2 regions of the Allocatenococcus thiocycli genome follow, and region 2 is predicted to be linked to the other one. Evidence: predicted binding sites of a transcription regulator. Region 2 holds the regulator's gene; the other holds the start of a gene.

Evidence for each region. The regulator CRP, encoded in region 2, controls carbon source genes, mostly activating them, when cyclic AMP is high. The targets are predictions, from matches to a motif close to TGTGANNNNNNTCACA.
Region 1: the regulator CRP is predicted to act here: its motif matches at 4,238-4,253, upstream of malT (HTH-type transcriptional regulator MalT).

Annotation. Positions count from the first base shown of each region.
Region 1 covers NZ_CAKLCK010000019.1:46,319-52,059, reverse strand. The annotation lists gene L9Q40_RS07095 (polyprenyl-phosphate transporter) at 1-776, opposite strand, end outside; gene malT (HTH-type transcriptional regulator MalT) at 1,335-4,043, opposite strand; gene L9Q40_RS07085 (glycogen/starch/alpha-glucan phosphorylase) at 4,613-5,741, shown strand, end outside.
Region 2 covers NZ_CAKLCK010000007.1:5,889-11,629, reverse strand. The annotation lists gene astA (arginine N-succinyltransferase) at 95-1,114, shown strand; gene astD (succinylglutamate-semialdehyde dehydrogenase) at 1,143-2,600, shown strand; gene L9Q40_RS03915 (DUF1338 domain-containing protein) at 2,985-3,776, shown strand; gene crp (cAMP-activated global transcriptional regulator CRP) at 3,877-4,509, opposite strand; gene L9Q40_RS03905 (phosphoribulokinase) at 4,750-5,619, opposite strand.

The DNA of each region.
Region 1 (5,741 bases), on a different contig from region 2:
GGAACTTGTTCACCTTTTGAGTTTGTGCGCCAGGTTAATGTTTCTTTCCATGGCCAAATTTTAGGCAGTGTGCCAATCATCAACCCGGTGAGGAACATCAATGTTGCGTCTCTAAAGTGGCGCAATAACCAAGAAAGCAAATGTGAGAACGTCAGTAAGCCGATAACACAACCTGCTAAAAACAGCGCCAAAATGTCTACTTGGAAGCCATTTAATGCCGCTAATACGGGAGTGTACATGCCGATGAGCAGCAAAATGAAGCTGCCTGAAATGCCCGGCAGAATCATGGCACAAATAGCGATAGAGCCAGCTATCAGCGTATTCACCATTGTCGGTTCCATATGCAGTGGCTTAAGCACCGTAATGCTGTAAGCGAATGCAACGCCAACCAATAAGGTAATGAAGCGAATCGCGTCGCGTTTTTCTACCTGACGCACGATGTGGTAAACCGAAACCAAAATCAGCCCAAAAAAGAATGACCAGATTGGAATAGGGTGCGTGTTCAAAAGCCAGGTGATCAGTTTCGCGAGGGTTGCAATGCTAACGGCAATACCGGAAAACAGCGTGATAAGGAAAAAACCATTGATATGGTTAAACGCCGCTTTCGTTCCTTCTCTTTTCCAGATGGATAAAAGCCTTGGGTTGATGCGTCGAATGCTCTCTAGCAAGGTATCGTAAATGCCTGTAATAAAAGCGATAGTGCCGCCAGAGACGCCGGGAACCACATCGGCTGCACCCATTGCCATTCCTTTAAAGAAAGTAATTAGATAGTTCATTTTCGTACTATTGATTTCTGATGATGGGGCAGAGTATACAAACATTACCGGTAAAAAAGTATGAAATAGTATTGTTATTACGAGATAAATCCCTCTCTAACCGGTTGATTATTGTTCTAAGTTTAGATGTTTTGTTTAGGTATTAAGGTATCACTCAATAATTGTGTTTGGAGTGTGTTATTTGCAAATTGCATTTGCTAAATGCAACGACGTTTTTCGTTTTGCTACAGATAATGTTTTAGAACGCTTACATATGAGATATTGAGTCAAAAATAAAGCTTTCAATTATGGCATGGTTTATGCATAATACGCCGCGACCCTTCTTAAGCCGAGGGTCACCTAGCCAACTGACGTTGTTAGTGAATACAGATTGTTCACATTAAATATCAGCCAATCGCGATTATTGCGATTGGCTATTTTTTTGTCTGAATAAAAGGCTATTTCTGCTCAACCACAGCTCAGGCTACTAAGTGCAATGCTGAAAGCTCAAGCTAAATAAAAAGGGCTGACGCTTTCACGCCAACCCTTCGTTTTAAGCTACTGAGTGGTTTATCTCTTCTAGTAACCCATCAATTGCAGTAGGTTTTCTGCCGTGATAATCGCTTCCTTACGGTTCGCAATGTTCAGTTTCTGATACAGGTTACGGATGTGGGTTTTAATGGTTGTTCCGGCGACATCAAGCTCCTGAGCAATTTGTTCATTACTGAAGCCCGAGTAAATCAATCCAAGCACCTGCCACTCACGTTGAGTGAGCGGGCTAGTGCGTACTAACTCTGGTACGTTCGGGTGGTTCACCAAGTTCTCAATGAAGTCTTCATCGAAGTGAATTGAACGGCTGCGCTGATTTGATGAAATGTCTTTCATCAGTTGTTGTGCGCGGTGACGTTCTAAATCGCCCAACTCGTGACGCAGGCTAAGCTTTTCTAACAAACCGCCAATGGTTGCGCCATCAATCAAGAAGTTTCCAACCATACCTGTCTGGTTGGTCATTACTAATGCTTCTTTAAGTAAGGCTTTCGCTTGTTCTTCATCTTTCTGACGCGCAGCTAATACCGCTTCAACAACTAAGTTGCGGTTCGTGTCAGTGACTAAGTTACTGCGATGCGCTTCGCTTTGTAGAAAATTCAACGCTTGGCGAGCTTCGTCATATTGACCAAGATTAATGTGCGCACGAACGATATTACGCCACTGCAATTGACAGAAGTGGTTACACGCAGATTCTGGACGAACTGCACTGTTGAGCCACTCTTGTATTGCATCCATATTGCCGCGAGCTTGCCAAAATAAGATGAGGGACAATGATGCGTTCGCCGTCCAGTCGACGTGGTAGGTCGATTGTTTCATCAAGTGTTGAATATGCTCTATAAACTTACCTGCTTTGTCGAGCTCTCCACGTCCAACAGCTATACGTGCAAGCATAGAATAGCTATGTAAGTGCTTGCTTGGCGAATGGCTTTCTAAGATCTGTAACCCCTTATAAGCACACTCTTCGGCTTCATCCAGACGATTCCAGCACCAAAGCACTTGCGCACGAATACGAAGTAAAAACTCATGCAGCGGCACGTGCTGAAGCTGATGCTCTTCTATCAGACGGAAGCCCGAATCTTGCAATTCAAAGGCAGCCTGAACATAGCCTTGGGCAATCAATATTTCACTTTGTTGTAGAATCGCCCATAACGCCTGATGGTAAACTTGATACTGGCGAGCCAGTTTTTCGGTTTGCTGCATCATCGGTAATGCACGATCGAGCTTACCCAGTACGTGATTGACTTCACCAACGACTGAGGTCGCCACGATTCGGCTCCGATAGATAGTGTGGTCTAACTCACTGAGTGCGAGTTCTGCCAACTCAAGTGCTTTTTCTGGCTGGTTACTGTTAATCGCAACCTGAGCAAGTAGTGCATTGGCCTGCCCTTGATAGTGGACATCCAGCTCAATATCTCGCTTTTGGTGCTCCGCTTCTGCTTCTTCAAGCAACTGACCAACCTGATTGTAACGGTGCTGACTTTGAGCCAGCCATGCGCGTAACATCGTCAGTTTTGGATGACTAAATAGCAGTTCTGAGTCAAGTTGATGAATGGCATTTTCCAAGGTGCTTAGCTCGCCTTGGTTAAACATTTTCCAGCCAAATTCGTTAAGAATTTCAACCACTAAATCTTTATCGTCAGATTTCTGAGCGTGGTGAATTGCTTGGTGAGGCGATTTTTGTTGTAACCAAGCTAATGCAGCATTGCGATGTAGATCTTTTTCTTGCTGAGGAATGCGAGCCTGGCGCTCATGAGACAAAAACTCACCGAACAGGTTGTGGAATCGGAACCAGTTATGTTCACCCTCGAGAGGGTAAATAAACAACCCGTAGCGATTCAGGGATTCAATCATACCGAGTGCATCTTCACGCTGAGTTAACGCGAATACCAACTCGTCGTTGAAATGATCCAGAACCGAAACCTGCATCAGGAATTGGCGAGTTTCATGATCGAGCAGATCAAATACTTCCTCTACCAGGTAATCCCAAAGATGTGCGTGGTTGAACTGAGAAACAGACTCTACCGTCTGCGCCAAGGTACGGTTTTGATGCTGCGCCTGAAGAGCGATAAGTTGTAATGCAGAGGGCCAGCCTTCAACATAAGTTCTCAGACTGTTTGCCATGTCTTCATCAATACCGTCAGCGATGCGCTGGTTAAAGAAGCGGGTCGTTTCTTCCGTATCGAAGGCTAACATGTCGTTGCCGATTTCGATCATCAAGTCACGCACACGCAGGTTTGCAGTACCTAATGGCGGTGTCGCACGGCTTGTGACGACGACGGTTAAGTTGTCAGGCATGTGCTTTAAAAAGAAGCGCATTGATTCATGAATTTCATCATTGGTGATTAAGTGATAGTCATCGAGTACTACGTAACATTCCTGATGAAAGTCAGCCATTTCGGCAAACAGCTCGCTATACAATGAGCGTAAAGAGGATATTTGGCGTTTTTCCGCCAGTTTCTGTGCATTAGAACAACTGAAGTTTGTTGCTTTGTTTAATGCCTGCAACAGGTAATTGACAAAACGGAAGCCGTCATTATCGCTGTCATCAATACTGTACCAACCAACATTAGGCTTATCCGACAGCCACTGCGCTGCCATTGTTGTTTTACCGTAACCGGCAGGTGAGCGAAACAAAACCAATTTGTAATAAGGCGCTTGTTGCAGTAAGTCCAGCACTCTTGGACGCACAATGGCGTTATGTAACCGGCCTGGGCGAGTGAGCTTAGATGGAATCCACATTATTCGTTATGTCCTTAATTTATGTAAGCTAGCGAAATCTGAAAACGGTTTTCGTCACCAAATTTTAATCTGTTTAAAAAGTAAACAAAAATATAAATCGAGTGGGATGTTACGACATCGCTATTACACCTTACTTTGATCCACTTCCTAATTCTCACGAGATGAGGGAAATGGCACCAACTACGCCCTGTATTTGTGAGTTTAATCACTTTTTTAGGCTGGTTTGTTATGCCTTGTAGGAATTCTTGCACGATGGATATGTAATTTTTGTGTTTGTGAACAAGGGGAGTGTGATCGCTAATACAAAATTTACATCATGCTTCGACAGTGTCTTAAAAACTTCATGAGTAAATTTTAGCCTTTTCTCATATTCGCCTGTGATCGAAATCACTAAGAAGCGGAGCGTAAAAAGCTTTGTTGCGATTCAGATCACTAACTGATCGGTTGTACCCCCCTCTACGCCCTCATTCCTCCTCCTTCAAAGGAGGAGAAACAGGAGGATGTTTATTCACACCGGTAAATGCACGATATATGGCAGATGAATTACTAAAAGACGTGAGAATTTCTTAATGAAACCTACACAACAGAAAAAATTTGATAAAAAGTCGTTCCAAGACAGCGTAAAGAAACACCTATCAGTGACTTACGCACATACTGTTGAAAACGCAGATAGCCGCGCATGGTACCTAGCAATGGGTCGTGCACTAGCGGAGATCACTACTTTTGATTTGCTTGCTACTGAAGAAGATCCTCGAATCAAAGGTGCTAAGAGCGTTAACTACCTTTCTCTAGAATTCCTAATTGGCCGTTTAACGGGCAATAACTTAATCAGCATGGGTCTGTACGAGCAAGTAACAGAAGCAATGGCTGAATTGGGTCATAGCGTAACTGACCTTCTTGAAGAAGAACGCGACCCTTCATTGGGTAACGGCGGTCTTGGCCGTCTGGCAGCTTGTTTCATGGATTCATGTGCCGCGCAAGAATACCCAACAGTGGGTTACGGCCTACACTACGAATACGGTCTATTTAAGCAATCTTTCAAAGATGGCCGTCAACAAGAAGCGCCAGATGCATGGTGTGGCGTAGAAGGTTACCCTTGGGAAGTGGCTCGTCCAGAGCTTGCTCAAGAAATCGGCTTCTACGGTCATGTTGAAGTGGTCAACGAGAACGGTAAAGAAGTTCGTAAATGGGTTCCAGGCATGACAGTAAAAGCGATGCCTTGGGATCTACCAATCGTAGGTTACGAATCAGAAACAGTTTACCCACTGCGCCTTTGGGAATGTCAGGCAATTGCACCATTCTCACTTGCAAGCTTTAACAATGGTAACTACTTCGAAGCTCAGCATGCGCTGATCGACGCTGGCAACATAACTAAAGTGCTTTACCCGAATGACAACCACGAGAAAGGTAAAACACTTCGTCTAATGCAACAGTACTTCCACTCTGCAGCGTCAGTACGCGATATTCTTCGCCGCCACGAAGCAGCAGGCTACTCATTAGAAGAACTGCCTAAGCAAGAGACTATCCAGCTTAATGATACGCACCCAACTATCGCTATTCCTGAGCTAATGCGCATCCTTGTTGATGAGAAAGGTCTGTCTTGGGAAGCGGCGTGGGAAATCTGTTCGCACACATTCGCGTACACAAACCACACATTACTTCCAGAAGCACTAGAGACATGGCCAGAGTCGCTAATTC
Region 2 (5,741 bases):
GGCTTTAGTAACGAAATGACAGTTGCATTTGTTGCGCCTTTCTTATCCCTGGTTAAGGTTTATTAGGATTTTCTTGCATCTGGAGGGAGTATTGATGCTAGTAGTTCGCCCTATCGCGATGTCGGATTATGATTCGCTGCACACTTGTGCGGTTGAGTCTGGTCACGGATTTACATCTCTACCGGTTAACGAAGAACTGTTAACCAATCGAATCAAACATTCAGAGTACAGCTTTAGCAAACCGGACGTAAATGAGCCGGGTGATGAAGGCTACCTAATGGTCGGCTTTGACTCTGAAACGGGTGAAGTTGCAGGTACGACCGGAATCGAAGCATCTATTGGTTGGGATGTACCTTTCTACTCTTACCACATCAGTAAAGTCGTTCACTCATCGCCTAAGTTAGGCGTGAATAATGTAGTGAAGTTGCTGACGTTTGGTAATAACTACACGGGTAACAGCGAAATCTGTACTCTTTTCTTGCGTGAGAAATTCCGCCAGGGTCTGAATGGTCGCCTGATGTCTAAATGCCGTTTCTTAATGATGGCAGAGCACCCAGAGCGTTTCTCTGAAACCATTTTTGCTGAGATGCGTGGTGTCTCTGATGCAAATGGTAATTCTCCATTCTGGCAGTGGTTACAAGAACACTTCTTCTCGATTGACTTCACTCTTGCGGACTACCTGACAGGTATTGGTAAGAAAGGCTTTATCGCGGACTTAATGCCTAAGCTGCCAATCTACATCAACTTACTCAGCCCAGAAGCACAAGCGGTGATTGGCCAGGTGCACGACAAAACACGTCCGGCACTCAAACTTCTGGAGCGTGAAGGATTTACTAACCGTGGCTACGTCGACATTTTCGATGCAGGTCCAACGGTAGAGTGCGATCTGCGCAATGTAGAATCTGTGCGTCATTCGTTCCGTGCTCGCGTAAAAATCGCAGCGCATAACAGCACGCAAGACTTCCTGATGTGTAACGCATCATTCGAGAACTTCCGTGCCGCAGCAGCAAAAGCAGCGTATGACCCTGAAACACAGAGTGTTGTACTAGCACCAGAACTTGCCGACGCACTTTTAGTCGAGGAAGGGGACTTCGTTCGCCTTCTACCGCAGTAACAGACGACAGAATTTAAGGATAGTAACAATGACACATTGGATTGCAGGTGAATGGGTACAGGGTCAGGGTGAAGAGTTTACGTCACTGTCTCCATACAATCAGGAAGTGATTTGGCACGGCAAAGGTGCGACGGCTGAGCAAGTAAACCAAGCTGTAGCGGCGGCTCGTGCTGCTTTTGTTGACTGGAAAAATCGTCCATTTGCAGAGCGCGAAGCCATCGTGCTGGCGTTTGCAGAAAAAGTGAAAGAAAACAGCGAAAAAATTGCTGAAGTGATCGCGAAAGAAACGGGTAAACCAATTTGGGAAACCCGCACAGAAGCGGCAGCAATGGCAGGTAAGATCGCAATTTCAATCCGCGCTTACCATGAGCGTACTGGTGAAGCAACGCGTGAAGCTGCGGGTAACCAAATCGTTCTGCGTCACCGTCCTTTGGGCGTGATGGCGGTATTTGGCCCTTACAACTTCCCAGGTCACCTGCCAAACGGCCACATTGTTCCTGCTCTTTTAGCTGGTAATACAGTTGTATTCAAGCCATCAGAGCAAACGCCTTGGACTGGCGAGCTGGCGATGAAACTGTGGGAAGAAGCAGGTCTGCCTAAAGGTGTGATTAACCTGGTTCAAGGCGCGAAAGAGACTGGTATTGCCCTAGCGGATGCGAAAGGCATCGACGGTGTCCTATTTACCGGTAGTGCAAACACTGGCCACATTCTGCACCGCCAATTTGCAGGTCAACCTGGCAAAATGTTAGCGCTAGAAATGGGCGGTAACAACCCAATGGTTATCTCTGATAACTACGGTGATCTAGACGCAACGGTTTACACCATCATTCAATCTGCATTCATCAGTGCTGGCCAGCGTTGTACCTGTGCTCGTCGCCTGTACGTACCGTTTGGTGAAAAAGGTGATGCATTGATTACTAAATTGGTTGAAGCGACGAATAAGATTCGCGTAGACCAACCATTTGCAGAACCAGCACCGTTTATGGGACCACAAATTTCTGTTGCGGCGGCGAAGTTCATTCTTGATGCGCAAGCTAACCTACAGTCACTGGGTGGAGAGAGCCTAATCGAAGCGAAAGCAGGTGAAGCGGCGTTTGTTTCTCCGGGCATCATTGATGTGACTAATATCGCTGAGTTGCCAGATGAAGAATACTTCGGCCCACTGCTGCAAGTTGTACGTTACGAAGGCTTGGAAAAAGCAGTGGAACTGGCGAATGATACTCGCTTTGGTCTTTCAGCAGGTTTGGTTTCAACCGACGACCAAGAGTGGGAATACTTTGTCGACCACATCCGCGCTGGTATCGTAAACCGCAACCGTCAGTTGACCGGTGCAAGTGGTGACGCGCCGTTTGGTGGTCCTGGTGCATCTGGTAACCTTCGTCCAAGCGCATACTACGCGGCTGACTACTGTGCTTACCCAATGGCATCAATGGAAGGTGGCGAAACACTGCTTCCTGCGACATTGAGCCCAGGTGTAGAACTTTAAGTTTCAACAATAGAGCCACGACGGTACTTCGTGGCTCGGATTGCCGATGCATCATTAAAGTATGGAGTCTTAATGAGGTCGGCATGAAAATAATTAAAAAATGAGTGTACGACTGACTGATACTTCATCACAGGTTAGGCTGCTCGTTCATTATTCTGGACAGTGTTATACCAATCGTAGTAAATAACTGACCATTCTAACTTGTTAAAACGCTCGATAACTGCGTTAGAATTTTTGATTGTAGAGTAACTACTTATCGAAAATTCTGTCTTGTTCTCAAACGTTTTTCCTACGTTATTTATGCTCTCTTACTTACTGTGATTGGTATTGGCTGTGAACGAGCCGCCAACATTCTTACCCTACATCTCGTAACAAGGAGCCGTTATGACCCCTGATGTGTTATTTGAATCTTTATGGCAAGACTACATTCAGCGTCTTTGCCCCTCTGCTGCTAAAGTTCATCAACTTCTTCAAGAAGATGAGCCTTTGATTAACGACCATATTGCACTGCGCACATTCAATGTTGAGCCTCTTGGCATTGAGACGCTGGCGAAGCCATTTCTAGCGATTGGTTACAAGGCGTGTGGTGACTATGTATTTGAAAGCAAAAAGCTGGTCGCTAAGCACTACGAGCACCCAGACCCAAAACAGCCTAAAGTGTTCATCAGTGAGCTTAAAGTAGAAGAGTGTTCGCCAGAGCTACAAGCGATTGTTGCTAAACTGGCAGCACAAGTGGATGCAGATAAACTCGCAGATAGCGCATTTTTACATGGCGGCCGCTTATGGGATCTCAGTTTTGCAGATTACCAGGTTTTGGCAAAAGAGAGTGAATACGCGTCCTGGCTGGCGGCTCATGGATACGGCGCTAACCACTTCACGGTCAGTGTAAATCAACTGAATCAGCATGATGAAGTGAAGCAAGTGAACGATCACTTACGCCAAGCTGGATTTGTGATTAACGAGTCGGGTGGCGAAGTGAAAGGCTCGCCTGAAGTCTTGCTTGAGCAGTCTTCAACCATGGCAGATAAAGTGCCGGTTAACTTTACTGAAGGCTCTGAAATCATTCCGGGTGGTTTTTACGAATTCGCGAAACGCTACCCAATGGACAATGGTGAGCTTTATCCGGGTTTTGTTGCAGCTTCGGCTGATAAAATCTTTGAGAGCACTAACGGTTAAGGCCTTCTCGGCTAGCAATACGTTTTCCTAACCTAAATAAAAAGCCACCAATGTTGCCATTGGTGGCTTTATTCTTTATTTGCGTTACTCGAATCTTAGATTAACGAGTACCGTAAACTACGATAGTTTTACCGTGCGCAGAGATTAGATTCTGCTCTTCTAGCATCTTCAAGATACGACCAACTGTCTCACGAGAACAGCCAACGATTTGACCGATTTCTTGACGAGTGATCTTGATTTGCATGCCATCTGGGTGAGTCATCGCGTCTGGTTGTTTTGCAAGGTTCAGAAGCGTCTGAGCGATACGACCAGTTACGTCTAGGAACGCTAGGTCACCCACTTTTTGGCTGGTTACTTGAAGGCGACGAGCCATCTGCGCAGAAAGACGCATTAGGATGTCTGGGTTTACTTGGATAAGCTGACGGAATTTCTTGAAAGAAATCTCAGCAACTTCGCAAGGAGATTTAGCTCGAACCCAAGCTGTGCGCTCTTGGTCTTCCTCGAATAGACCAAGTTCACCAATAAAGTCTCCTTGGTTTAGGTAAGAAAGGATCATTTCCTTACCTTCTTCGTCTTTGATAAGAACCGCAACAGAACCTTTAACGATGTAGTACAAGGTTTCAGCTTTTTCACCTGCGTGAATCAGCGTGCTCTTTGAAGGGTACTTATGAATGTGACAGTGTGAAAGAAACCACTCTAATGTCGGGTCGGTTTGAGGTTTACCTAGAACCATAATATCTCACTTCCTCTGCAGGGTACGCTTGCGCTATCCATATTTTAGCTAAGCCTGAATCAGGCTTACTAGAATAAGAGCACTTTTTATATGCTGCAAGCTATCTTGTGTTTCGGTAAGAAATAGTATCCTTTTTCTAGGATGATTTCTTGATTTTAATCGTGCCATGGTTGCTATTTTGTACGCAAAACTGTGCACATGATCACGGTATGAAAAGTAAACACTCCGAAAGCGAGATTTTTAGCCAATTTTTCCTGTTTCTATCAGTTGTTGTAGGATAGGCCTCACGATCAGCTCCATTGCAAAACTCATCTTACCGCCCGGCACGACTATCGTGTTGTGACGTGACATAAACGAGCCGTCAATCATGGCCAACAGGTAAGGGAAGTCGACATTCTTGATCCCACGTAGTCGAATGACCACAAAACTTTCATCCAGACTCGGGATGCCTTTCGCGTTGAGTGGGTTCGATGTATCCACGGTTGGCACGCGCTGAAAGTTGATATGAGTACGTGAAAACTGCGGAGTAATGTAATTCAGATAGTCATCCATCGAGCGTACGATGGAGTCCATGACGGCCTCTCTTGAGTGGCCGCGGTCACGCGTATCCCGGACGAATTTTTGGATCCATTCCAAGTTCACAATCGGTACCATGCCAATCAGAAAATCGACATGTTGCGATACATTCACTTCACCATCGACCACGCCACCATGCAGCCCTTCATAGAAGAGTACGTCGCTGTTGTCTGGTAGGTCTTGCCACGGGGTGAAAGTGCCTGGCATCTGGTTATACGGTACTGCTTCATCAAAGGTGTGCAGATAGCGACGTATGCTGCCAGTACCTTCTTCGCCATATTGGCGGAAAAACTTTTCCAAGCCAGGAAAGTCATTGGCCTGAGGACCAAAGTAGCTGATGTGTCTGCCTTGCTCGCGCGCTTTACGAATTTCGATATCCATTTCCGGGCGAGTAAAGCGATGGAAGCTGTCACCTTCAACCCAGGCTGGTTTGACGTTCATCATATTGAACATCTTACGGAAGGCTTCAGATGTAGTGGTCGTGCCGGCTCCGGATGAGCCGGTAACTGCAATAATTGGGTGTTTAGCTGACATGACAAACCTTGTCGAAAATTACTTTCCTTTAAGTGCAGCAGGCATCTACTGCACAAGTGATGGTCCACTATAGCACGTAACAACGGCTTGTCATCGGGTGGGGTACGGTAAAGTGTGAAGGG